3 regions of the Solibacillus sp. FSL K6-1523 genome follow, and region 1 is predicted to be linked to each of the others. Evidence: riboswitches for the same ligand, from Rfam matches in the RefSeq annotation. Region 1 holds a riboswitch; each other region holds the start of a gene.
The links. A riboswitch is a leader RNA that binds a small molecule or an ion and turns the genes downstream of it on or off. The one in region 1 is predicted to bind cobalamin.
Positions count from the first base shown of each region.

Region 2: linked by a shared signal. The riboswitch ahead of cobJ (precorrin-3B C(17)-methyltransferase) and the one ahead of MHI10_RS05815 (energy-coupling factor ABC transporter permease) in region 1 are both predicted to bind cobalamin.
Region 3: linked by a shared signal. The riboswitch ahead of MHI10_RS02585 (ABC transporter substrate-binding protein) and the one ahead of MHI10_RS05815 (energy-coupling factor ABC transporter permease) in region 1 are both predicted to bind cobalamin.

Region 1 covers NZ_JBBOSU010000001.1:1,272,775-1,276,992, forward strand. The annotation lists gene MHI10_RS05810 (ABC transporter substrate-binding protein) at 1-573, opposite strand, end outside; cobalamin riboswitch at 743-928, opposite strand; cobalamin riboswitch at 1,143-1,320, shown strand; gene MHI10_RS05815 (energy-coupling factor ABC transporter permease) at 1,442-2,185, shown strand; gene MHI10_RS05820 (energy-coupling factor ABC transporter substrate-binding protein) at 2,187-2,474, shown strand; gene cbiQ (cobalt ECF transporter T component CbiQ) at 2,461-3,240, shown strand; gene MHI10_RS05830 (energy-coupling factor ABC transporter ATP-binding protein) at 3,256-4,086, shown strand; gene MHI10_RS05835 (hypothetical protein) at 4,119-4,218, shown strand, end outside.
Region 2 covers NZ_JBBOSU010000001.1:164,880-169,097, reverse strand. The annotation lists gene cobJ (precorrin-3B C(17)-methyltransferase) at 1-1,682, opposite strand, end outside; cobalamin riboswitch at 1,840-2,023, opposite strand; gene MHI10_RS00850 (ABC transporter permease) at 2,104-2,886, opposite strand; gene MHI10_RS00845 (ABC transporter ATP-binding protein) at 2,873-3,775, opposite strand; gene MHI10_RS00840 (PLD nuclease N-terminal domain-containing protein) at 3,772-3,972, opposite strand; gene MHI10_RS00835 (helix-turn-helix domain-containing protein) at 3,972-4,218, opposite strand, start outside.
Region 3 covers NZ_JBBOSU010000001.1:541,618-545,835, forward strand. The annotation lists gene MHI10_RS02575 (amino acid ABC transporter ATP-binding protein) at 1-363, shown strand, start outside; gene MHI10_RS02580 (polysaccharide deacetylase family protein) at 481-1,425, opposite strand; cobalamin riboswitch at 1,770-1,971, shown strand; gene MHI10_RS02585 (ABC transporter substrate-binding protein) at 2,119-3,081, shown strand; gene MHI10_RS02590 (FecCD family ABC transporter permease) at 3,074-4,072, shown strand; gene MHI10_RS02595 (adenosylcobinamide amidohydrolase) at 4,072-4,218, shown strand, end outside.

The DNA.
Region 1 (4,218 bases):
TTTTGTGCGTTCTGCTAATATTTGTTCAATACTTTGCTTCCACGTAATATACTCTTCAGCGCGTTCTTCTTTACCGAAAATTTTCGCTAATATACGTAGTTCCTCATCCATTTGATCTGCTAAATAGTTATTTAAACGAACCACCTTAATTCCTACGGGCTCTAATTTTTCCTCAAGCGTATTATCTGGACGGTTTGTAAATGTAAAGACAACTTCAGGTTTTAAAGATAAAATTGATTCCATATTTAGTTCGTCTGTTTTCCCTACATCGGGTAAATCATTTAACCCTAAATAGCCGTTATTTTTAATTGTATTGTCACCTGTTGCGATAATCGCGTCTTGTGCACCCAGTAATGTAATAGCTTCTGCTGTATTACGGTTAATGACAACTGCCTTTGTTACTGGTAAAGATAATGTAATTTCTTTTCCTGCTGTATCTGTGAAAGTAATCTCATTTGATTTTTCTTGCACATCTTCAATTGCATTCACCTCAGCAGGTTCTTCACTAGAGCAACCTACAAGTAAAAAGGTTAATAAAAAACCGTAAACTATAGTTTTTACATATTTCCCCACTAAATAACTCTCCCTCAAAATGTTTTATATTAAGTGCTAATACACGAAATACCTTAAAAAACAAAAAAGCCTACTTCCAGCAAGAGCTAGAAATAGGCTTAGACATCCTAAAAAATGTATACTAAAATACAAAAACTATATTTGTCGCCGCCCTTCTCCCACCGAAAAGTCATGTTGCTGTAACAAAGCAGGTTTCCTGGCTCAAGCGTCATTTTACTCTTACATCTTCCCATCAGATTGACAGTGATTTATTGTAATTTCATCAGCTATTACAGTAGCGGGGGCTGCATTAGATTTTTACTAATTTCCCTTTTACCTCTTAATAAATAAGAGCACTTTACTACATTCATTATGAAATTAACGTAACTTTATCATTTAATTTCCATTTTTACAATGGTGATTAATTAAAAATTATCACTATTTGGAAGAGAAAAGCGTTTATGGAAGAACATAATTCTCATATTCAACAAAAAAATTAAAAATTATCTTTTTTAGCCCCCTTATTTAAAGAATAATCAAAAAATAATAATGACAAATATTAGTCGCCGTGATACTATTTTCCACATGATGAAAATTGAATGATTTTTGGTGCTTTTTAAGCTTAATAGGGAAACCAGTGAGATTCTGGTACTGTCCCGCAACTGTAACTTGGAGTATTACATATTACGTCACTGCATTTTTTTATGTGGGAAGGCATGGAATACGTTGAAGAGAAGTCAGGATACCTACCAAAAATTTATTGATTCAGACCTACGAGGATAGGTGCGTGAAACAAGCAATAGGCGCTTGTTTTGTGATGCACTTTTACTCTTAAAAAGTGTATTTTTTTTATGCACTTTTTCATCAAATATGAAAAAGGAGTAAAAACATGAAACAATTATTACCAAAACTTGCTTACTTCGGTATCATTTTATTATTTATACCAAAGCAAGCACACGCCATGCACATTATGGAAGGATTTTTACCGATAGGTTGGGCTATCTTCTGGTTTGCACTATGTCTACCGTTTCTTATGAAGGGGTTCAAAGTCATTCGCGTAATCGTCAAAGAGAATCCGGAAAGCAAACTATTATTAGCTTTGTCGGGGGCATTTACATTTGTTTTATCCGCATTAAAAATTCCATCAGTAACAGGTAGCTGCTCTCACCCAACTGGGGTTGGGTTGGGGTCAATTTTATTTGGCCCTTTTGTTATGAGTGTACTTGGATCAATCGTTTTATTATTTCAATCGATTTTACTTGCACATGGTGGTCTTACAACATTGGGAGCGAACATTTTCTCCATGGCGATCGTTGGCCCATTTATTGCCGTGGGTGTTTTTAAATTGGCAACTCAATGGGGATTATCTTTTAGTATCGCTGTATTTTTAGCTGCGATGCTTGGTGATTTTGGTACATATGTTATGACATCTGTCCAATTAGCGTTAGCATTTCCTTCTGAAGTTGGAGGTATTTTAGGTTCATTCCAAAAATTCGCAAGCATCTTTGCATTAACGCAAATCCCATTAGCTATAAGTGAAGGGTTATTAACTGTGATGATTATGAACTTCTTACAAAAATATAATATGAAAGAATTAGTTCAACTACGTATTTTAAAGGCAAAGGAGAGCTAACATGTTTAAGAAAAACCTACTTTTACTAATTGGCGTTATCATTTTAGCCATTTTACCACTCTTATTTTTACAGGATGCAGAATTTGGCGGTGCTGATGGTGAGGCTGAAGAAGCAATTACAGAAATCGTAACACATTATGAGCCTTGGTTTAGTGCAATTTGGGAACCTCCAAGTGGTGAAATCGAAAGCTTATTATTCGTTTTACAAGGTGTTATTGGCGCGCTAATTATAGGCTATTTCATCGGCTTTATGCGTGGAAAGCATACGAAAGATCATGCTAAACATTGATTTTATTGCGAGCCATAATGCGATACAAAAAGTAGCAGCTAGCCAAAAAATGGTGTTAAGTTTCCTTACGTTATTATTAACCACGCTATTGCGAAATAATAGTTTTTCGGTGTGGACACTGGTATTCATAAGTGCTGTCATCATCTTTTATGCAAACATCCCTTGGAAAACGTATATCACATTACTCATTGCGCCCATAGGTTTTATTTTGGCTGGAATAGTTGCTATTGTGTTTTCTGTTACATTTACACAGTCTGTTCCCACACAGGCTTTATGGCACCATTCATTTTTGACGATGCAACTATTTATTTTACCAAACGATGGACTACGTGCAATTACGTTATTTTGCACCTCTATTAGTGCGACCAGTTGCTTATATTTTTTAATTTTAACAACACCGATGTATGAAATTAGTTCGGTACTTACGAGATTAAAAGTGCCAATTATTATTATAGAAATAATTGAGCTTATGTATCGTTTTATTTTTTTGTTTATAGAGATGATTTCGCAGCTTTATACAGCGCAGCACGCTCGTTTAGGCTACAGGTCTTATAAAAAAAGCTTTCAATCATTAAGTTTACTCATAAACGCATTATTCCGTTCGATTTTCTTCCGTTATCAAGTGATGTCTCATGCGATGGCTGCAAGAAATATTGATCAATTCGTTATTCCACAACAATTTTTAAACGACAAAGAATGGGACAAAAAGTTAACATGGCTTACGGTGATATTTATCGTAGTTGGTATAACGATACTTGCTTTGTAGAGGGAGGTTTTGATTATGACTGAAAGCTATTTTAGATTAGACCACGTCTCATTCCAGTATAGCGATGGTACACAGGCACTACATGGGCTTTCACTTTCTATTCCGAAGGGGAAAAAAGTTGCCATTCTAGGTGAAAATGGTTCAGGCAAATCAACATTTTTTAAGTTACTCATTGGGCTTGAAAAACCTACTAATGGTAAAATTCAATTTTTAAATGAAACCTTACATTATTCTAAAAAACAATTAATTAGTTTGCGAGAGCGCGTTGGCTTTATTTTTCAAGAGACGGATAATCAGTTATTTGCCTCTACTGTTAAACAAGACATTTTATATGGACCTATTAATTTAAAATGGCCACATGAAAAAATTGAGCATAATGTTTCAAGTGCCATACAGTTAACAGAACTTGAAGACTTAACCGAGCGTCCTATTCATTTTTTAAGTGGTGGACAAAAGAAGCGCGTAACAATTGCAGGCGTTTATGCGATGGATCCAAAAGTTTATATTTTAGATGAGCCAACGAGCAGTTTAGATTATTATTTTTCCAATCAACTTACAAAGTATTTAGATGAACTCGATGATGGAGAGCGAACATTTTTATACTCAACGCACCAAGTCAATTTGATTTATGAATGGGCCGATCATTTTATCGTCTTTCATAGAGGGGAATTACTTTATTCAGGACAACGAGATGCGCTGTTTTCAAATGACGCGCTGTTAGAAAGAGCACATATTGAAAAACCATGGCTCGTAAAATGCTATGAAACGATGTTACATGAGGGGCTAATTCAACCACAATCATTACTTCCTTGTTCAATGGAAGAGTTAATGCATCTCATTAAATAACATATATTCATAACTGCTTGAGGAGGCAATCGATGAAAAACGAATTACAACAACCTAATGAAATACAAGGATTAGATATACTTTTGGAAGATGATATTGATATAGACTCAGAAACTTGTTTTCTTCAATTTG
Region 2 (4,218 bases), 1.1 Mb from region 1:
CAGCTCATATCTTGGTACGTGAAATGGGCAACTTTCTTTACGCGCTTAAAGTATTTAAAGAAGCGCTCATTTGGATGTGCATGTTCTTTATATTCCTCAACGATCTTCGTTAATAATGGAATCAGTTCATCTGGCTCTAATCCTTCTGCGACTGGTTGTGCAGCGTGTGCCGTTCGACCAACTGGCTTGGCGCCAATAAAAAGATCGAATTTCTTTTTACGATAGACAATGCCAATATCATCGAAAATTGGGCGATAGCAAGCCATTCCACAGCCATTAAAACCAACATGCAATTCCTTTGGTAGCTTCAAACCGCCAAGCGTATCCATAATTTCCTCCGCATATGGAATCGAATCTGCCTTCTCTCCATAGCAAAAATCACATGCCTTTATGTTTAAGACATCTCCCATAGGCAGCACGTACAACCCTGTTTCACGTAATAATCCAACGACTTTTTCCGGTGCTTCAGTAGGAATCTTTACATGGAAACGATGATCTGGTGTATATTCAAGAGTTCCCTCTTCTCCTACTACTTCAGCAAGTACCTTCATTTGCTGTGGTGTAATGATTTTATTTGCAACACCTGGTGAAACGGCAAATTCAAAAATCGATTCGATTGCTTGCTGTACTAAAAAGTCCGTCTTCACAGGTTCGTTTGATATACAAGCTAATGCCATTCTTGCCATCTCAAGTGCTGACTTTTTCTCCGGAAGTTGTTGAAATTCTGCTGGCACTACCGGCGCTGGTTCTACAGTAGTTACACTCACTTCTTTCAAAGGCTCTATTTTAAGGTTTGGCCCTGCTTTAATTGCCTCAATCTTTTCATAGCCCGATTTTGCTTCTCCTGTTTCTTGATCAAGCGCCCATGGTTCTGCTTCTTTTTTCAAGCGTTGATGCGGTTTCCAAACTTGTTTTTCATCACCGAGCGTATACTTTCTTTGATAGCCACGTGGTGTAATAATTTTATTATCGTAAAAGAATGTGGAGGAGTTCCCAACTACAACAGTCGTTAACATACCAATATCATGGTCTAACATTTCCGCTAAATTTGTTAATACGATATTTTGGCTTTCTCGATAAGCACTCTTCACTAATCCTACTGGTGTATCAGGTGAACGATACTTCAGCAAAATACGCTGTGCTTCTACAATTTGACGTGTTCTCCGTCCTGATTTTGGATTGTAGAATGCGATGACAAAATCCGCCATTGCTGCAGCTTCAATACGCTTTTCAATGACTGTCCAAGGCGTTAAGTGGTCACTCAAACTGATCGTACAAGAGTCATGCATTACCGGTGCACCAAGTAAGCTCGCACATGAATTAATCGCTGAAATTCCTGGCACAACTTCTACTTCAATACCTGTTGCCTCAGTCCAACCTTTTTCAATTAAAACCTCATACACTAAACCAGCCATGCCGTATACGCCCGCATCACCACTCGAAATGACTGCAACGATATTTCCTGCCTCTGCCTGTTTAACAGCATCTTGCGCTCGTGATACTTCTTCGGTCATACCTGTACTGACAATTGTTTGTGCTGTTACTAAATGGCGAATTAAATCTACATACGTTTTATAACCCATAATATGATTACTTTGCTGTAATGCATCTACGGCTCTTTTTGTAATATGTTCTCGATCTCCAGGACCAAACCCAACTACAAAAATCTTCCCTTTACCCAAAACGTTCCCCTCCAATAAAAAAAGATACCCAAACTTCTTTTACAAAAGAAGTTTGGGTATCTGAAAATTTATATAAAAAATCGTATTTTCAAAAAATAGAATCTACTACGACCTGCTATATTTGAGTTCTCATCTACACTTCTCCCACCGAAAAGTAAGTAATCGAATTAAACAAGCAGGTTTCCTGGCTTAAACTTCACTTTACTCTCACATCTTCCCATCCTCATCAGACAGTGATATTCGTGATTTCATCCGTTATTACAGTAGCGGGGGCTGCATTAGATTTTCACTAATTTCCCTATTATTCTCAAAATATAAGCACTCATTTAATAGTTTATTAAATTATGACTTTACAATACCATATAAATGAAATATTACAACTATTTAATAATTATCTTAGCAATTTCATCTTTATAAAAAGCTAAACCTTCACCGTACTTGCTCGCTTCTTACTAAAGTAAATTCCTATAATAACAAAGACAAACATTAATGAAACCGTCATTGTAAATGTACTCCAAAATATTGACATCGTGACAGATTCATCAATAAGTCGCAATCCATATGTCGACAATTTATACGGAGTAACCGTCCAAAAACCACCAATGATGGAGTCTACAACTGAACCAATCAAGATCAAAAAAATTGCAATCGTCGTAGCAACCGGTGTTTTGAATGCTGCACTCATTGCCACTGTAACCGCCATGACAAATAGGAGCCATATACAATACGTTCCAAGCATCGCCATAAAGCGAGTAGGATCTACTTTGCCATATAAAAGTACCGTATAATACACACTTCCCGCATAGCCAGCTGTTGCACTAATAATTGCTACGCTGCTCGCCACAATCCATTTGCTCAAAAACATTGCGGTAAAGGAAATCGGACGCACATACAATAATGTGGCTGTGCCGCTTTGGCGTTCCTTGCTAAACGTACCTATATAGGAAGCAATTAGTACGATTAATCCAATAGATTGAAACTGTCCCGTTGAAGCCGCCAGTAAATCCATCGCATGAAGTTCTGGCATCATCATCGCAAATCCTTCAGGCATATTACCAACTGCATTCAAAATATCCTCCATGAAATAATTGAGGATTGGATCACTTACACCGAGTAGAACAAAGACAATCGGAATCCATATAAATTTAAAACTACGCCAGCTTTCCCGCCATTCTTTTACTAACAACGTGTTAAATTGACCCATTAGTTCCCGCCACCTTCATGAAGATTTCTTCCAAGCTCGCTGTTTCCCGCTCCACTTTTACAACGTGATACGGGGATTTCGCTAAACGATAAAGTAACTGTTGCATCGATGGTTTTTCTTCTCGGATTTCAACATAAGCAATATTTTGTTCTGCTTTTGCTACAAGCTCTGATTGACTCGCAAACTGTCTTGCTTCTTCATTTGATGCAAACTGGATTTTATAGCGCGGCTCATCAAATTTTGTACACACTTGATGAAGGGATCCTTGCTCGACAAGTTGACCTTTTCGTAAAAAGAGCACTTGATCGGTCATTTCCTCCGCGTCATTTAAAATATGCGTCGAATATAAAATCGTCGTTTGCTGTTGAATTTCTTTCAGTAAGTTCATAATTTCTCTACGCCCAACAGGGTCAAGCGCTGATACCGGCTCATCTAGCAATAATAATTTCGGTTGATGAATAATAGCTTGTGCGATACCTAAACGTTGCTTCATCCCACCTGAAAACGTTGCTACTTTTTTGTGCATCGCCGCTCCAAGACCGACGAATTCTAATATTTTTTGTGCTTCTTTTTTTACTTTTCTTTTTTCCACACCACTTAAATTTGCGGTCATTTCCAAAAATTCAAATGCCGTTAGCCAAGAAAAAAATTGCGGATACTGCGGCAAAAAGCCGATTGCACTTCGAATATCTTTAACACCTGGCATTAGAATTTGACCACTTGTTGGTTGTAACAAGCCTGTTAGCATTGATAATGTGGTCGTTTTCCCCGCACCATTTGGACCAATGAGAGCGGTTGCTGTATGTTCTTCCAATGTAAACGACACGTGATCGACAACTTTTTGTTCACCATATTGTTTGGTTAATTGCGCTACTTGAATACATGTCATTGGCTTTTACGTCCGAAAATAAAGTACAAAATCGGTCCAATTGTTGAAACAAATAATGCAACGACTACCCATAACCATTTCGGTCCATTCGTTGCGCCGTTACGTGCAATATCAACAATCACAACAAGTGCCAAAATAAATTGCAAAATAATTAAAGGGGCAATAAGCGCCCAATTTATATTCGCTAATTCTTCCACTATAATTCCTCCTCTAGTTGTAAATGATGTTGTAAATTCGTCATCATTATTTTAAATTGCGTATTGTCTTGTAGTGCATTAAATATTGGATTATTTGCAATACTTGTTACAAGATCTTTTTTAATCGACAAATTATCCCGTGGCGCTTGTTTATCAATTCGCTCCTGCTGATCAATCCAGTCCCCGAGCTTGTAAAAATAACGATCTCCTTGTAACTCCAATGGAAATTTTAATGTGCTACAAACT
Region 3 (4,218 bases), 730 kb from region 1:
AAATACGATGCTTATCCAAGTCAGCTTTCGGGTGGGCAACAGCAGCGGGTTGGAATTGCGCGCGCGGTCGCTTTGAATCCAGATATTATTTTATTTGATGAACCTACGTCAGCATTAGATCCAGAGCTTGTTGGAGAGGTGTTAACCGTTATGAGGGAGATAGCCAAGGAAGGGACGACAATGCTTGTTGTAACGCATGAAATGTCATTCGCACGCGATGTAGCAAACCGGGTTATCTTTATGGATGGGGGAAATATTGTAGAGGAAGGCACGCCACATGAAATTTTTGTCCAACCAAAAGAAGAGAGGACAAAACGTTTTCTTCAGCGCGTGTTGCCGGATGATTATACGTATCATATATAAAGGTCGGAATGGGTGAATTTTTACTTGCGATGTCATTCATAACATATCGGCCTCTTTATTGATCAACCTAATATTTGAATAATCAGGTGTATCCATGTAGAGGCCATATTAAGGAGATTACAGACGTGCATCCTTCTGAAAGTTAAGGGCGAAATGATTAGCTTCTTCGTATACGGCAAACTTATACCCCTGTTCTCTGTAAAATGCAATAATCTCTGGAAGTGCCGCCAAAGTTTGTGGTTTTTCGTGCATTAGCACAACTTCTCTATCAGCTTTTGTGCCACTTTTAATATTCTCTATAATTTGGGATGGATTATCTTTTAACGACCAGTCATTGGAATCAATTGTCCAATCCCAAACTTTAATGTTTGCGTCTACGATTTGATTGCGAATCTGTTCACTTTTCAACCCTGGTGCGGAACCATAAGGAGGGCGAACTAAACGGGGGTTTGTACCAGTAATCTCATGAATTAGTGCTAACGCTTCGTTCATCTCGGGTACAAACTGATTATCCTTGTATAATGTTTTGGATTCATGCGTCATGCTATGGGCACCGATATAATGTCCTTCTGTTGTTGCCCGTTTTACACTTTCCTGGAGATGCTTCTTTTTCAGGTTACTTCCTTGCATGAAAAAGGTTACTTTCACATTTTGCTCGTATAAGACATCTAGAAATTGGCCTGTTAATATGCTAGGACCATCATCAAATGTTAGGTAGACCACTTTATCTAAAGATATTTCTTCTGTACTTGCTTGTTCCTTATCTTGGCTGATTGGGGCTTCTACCTCCTCTGTAGAATCTTGTTGGGTGTTGTTGTTAACTTCAGAATTTGAGTGTTCTAAAGATTCTTCCTTTAGATTAGTTTGTTCTTTACCTTGGTTAATCGAAGGCTCTACTTTTTCGGTCATATCTTGCTTACTACTTTTTTCATTAATAGCATACGATTTTCCTACAATAAAACCAGCAAAAAAAATAGGGATTAGCATAACCAGTATCGTCATTACAATTCGTGATCTTCTTTTTTTTCTTCTTTTGTCATACTCATTTTGTGGTGCTCTCATGATTGTTAAATCCTCCTGCTGTAAATTTGAGTGTTTATGTACGTTCGTTTTTCCGTATATTATATGAAACTAGTAGACATTTGAATGTGTTTGCTATTTGAAGTGCAAAGCGATAGTGGACCTCTCGATGTTTTGTAATAATAAAATATTCACTTTTTCTAATTTTCAACATGTCGCAAATACGTTCTACCTATTTGACGGGTCAGGCAAATAAAAAGTTTATATTAATTTTATATAAATAGGTTCAACTTATATATTTAATGAATAGTGATGAAGTTTCTGAAAACTCCCTCTTATCTACATACAAACATTCATTCTTCCGCTATAATAGAATAACCTATCAATTAAATAAGAAATGTGAAGGTTCTTAAAAAATTAGTTTTTCAAATTAATGAATAAGGATTAAAAGGGAAATCGGTTTCAGTCCGATGCGGTCCCGCCACTGTAAATGCGAGTTTGTTGAAAAAAGCCACTGAAGAAATTTGGGAAGGTATCAACAAGTATTCATGCATGAGCCAGGAGACCTGCCTCTACATTGCCAACAGTAAACCTGCGAGGATCGGGAGTGGCTTATAATTATCGATTCGAAATTATTTGCATACATCAATGGAAGTCTCCCAAGTTGGAGGCTTCTTTCTTTTGGTTGAAAAAACGGTTCTAGATAGGCTACGTAAAATTTAGGAGGAAAATAAAATGAAGAAAATACAAAGTTTAGCAATGCTCTTTTTAATGGCGATGCTCGTACTAGTAGGTTGTGGCACAGGGGATTCTAAGCCTACAACAAATGATACAGAACAAAACAAAACAGCAAAAGGTAAGGATAGTGCAGCTGCACAATTCCCTGTAACGGTAACGGATTCACTAGGAAGAGAGATAGCATTAGAAAAACAACCCGAACGTATTATTTCTCTTGCCCCTTCAAATACTGAAATTTTATTTGGCTTAGGGTTAAATGAAGAAATTGTCGGCGTTTCAGATAACGATACTTTCCCAGAACAAGCAACGACAAAGGAAAAAGTAGGCGGCATGGAATTTAATTTAGAGCTAATCGCATCACTTAAACCAGACATCGTATTTGCGCATGAATCAGGCATGTACAATTTTGAAAAGGGCATGGAACAGTTAGAAGCAATGGGCATTGCTGTTTTTGTCGTAAAAAATACGGTGAATTTTGAAGAAACATATGAAACGATGAAGCAAATTGGGCAACTAACAGGCAAGGTAGCACAAGCAGATGAGATGGTTGCTACTATGCAAAAAGATATTGAAGAAATGACAACTAAGGCAGTTGGTTTAGATGGGAAATCGGCATTTATTGTTGTAGGTACGAACCCCGATTTATACGCGGTTGGCACAGGAACATTTATTAATGAAATGCTTCATACGGTAGGTGTTAAAAATAGTGTGACACAACCAGGTTGGCTACAATATAGCGCAGAGCAATTTGTAAGTGACAATCCAGAAGTGATTTTAGTAACATACGAAGACGATATTGAGGCAATTTTATCAAATCCAGCTTATGCAGAAATGGATGCAGTGAAATCTGGAAATGTTCATTTAATTGATGCGGATACAACAAGTCGTCAAGGACCTCGTATTGTAGAAGGTATTCAATCAATTGCACAAACAATGTATCCAGAGGTTTTCGGTGAATAAAAAATATACATTCGCTTATTTAGTATCAATCGTTTTGCTGCTATTAAGCGTATGGCTCGGTGTGTCAATTGGCTCGGTTAATATTCCGATTGCAACATTATGGGACAAGGCGACTGATCCCGTTGCCCACAGTATTTTATGGAAAATCAGAATGCCCCGTGTCATTTTAGCAGCAATTATCGGAGCTTCTTTAGCGATTGCAGGTGCAGCTTTTCAAGGGTTGCTTAAAAATCCACTGGCAGATCCGTATACATTAGGAATTTCTTCAGGTGCCTCGGTTGGTGCTGTGATGACGATTTTCCTAGGTATCTCGATTCCATTATTGGGAACCTTTACATTACCTGTATTTAGTATGATTGGTGCGCTACTAACGATGATTGCAGTATTAAGCTTTGCGCGAATCGTAGACCGTACACTGAAAATGGAAACACTTATTTTAACAGGTGTTATTTTTAGTTCCTTTTTAGGTTCTTGCATTTCGTTAATGGTCGCCTTAACAGGAGAAGAGTTGCGAGAAATTATCGGTTGGCTTTTAGGCAGTGTTTCAATGCGCGGTTGGCCGTATGTGAAAATGATTTTGCCATTCGCGATTATCGGAACCGTTATTATTTGGTTACAACGCCGCGAATTAAATGCGATGATTTATGGTGAAGAACGTGCGCAATATTTAGGAGTTAATGTGAAACGTAGTAAATTTATGATTTTAGCGGGTGGTTCGATGCTAACAGGTGCATCTGTTGCAGCGTCTGGTACAATTGGCTTTGTTGGTCTTGTAATTCCGCATATGGTCCGCAGTATTATCGGGGCAGATCATCGACATTTACTCCCAATTTCCTTATTGAACGGGGCAAGCTTACTCGTCATTTGTGATTTAGTATCGCGGACAATTATTGCGCCAGTTGAGCTACCAATCGGTGTAATTACAGCGTTTATCGGTGCACCAGTATTTGCTTATATTTTCTTTAAACAGCGTAGAAAGGGGGGAGCATGATGCTAAAGGTTCAAAATATTTCAGGTGGCTATCATGCAAACCCAATTGTCAAAAACATGTCATTTCAAGTAGGTAAGGGAAAAATTCTTGGAATACTTGGACCGAATGGTAGCGGCAAATCGACACTATTAAAAATTATTAGTGGT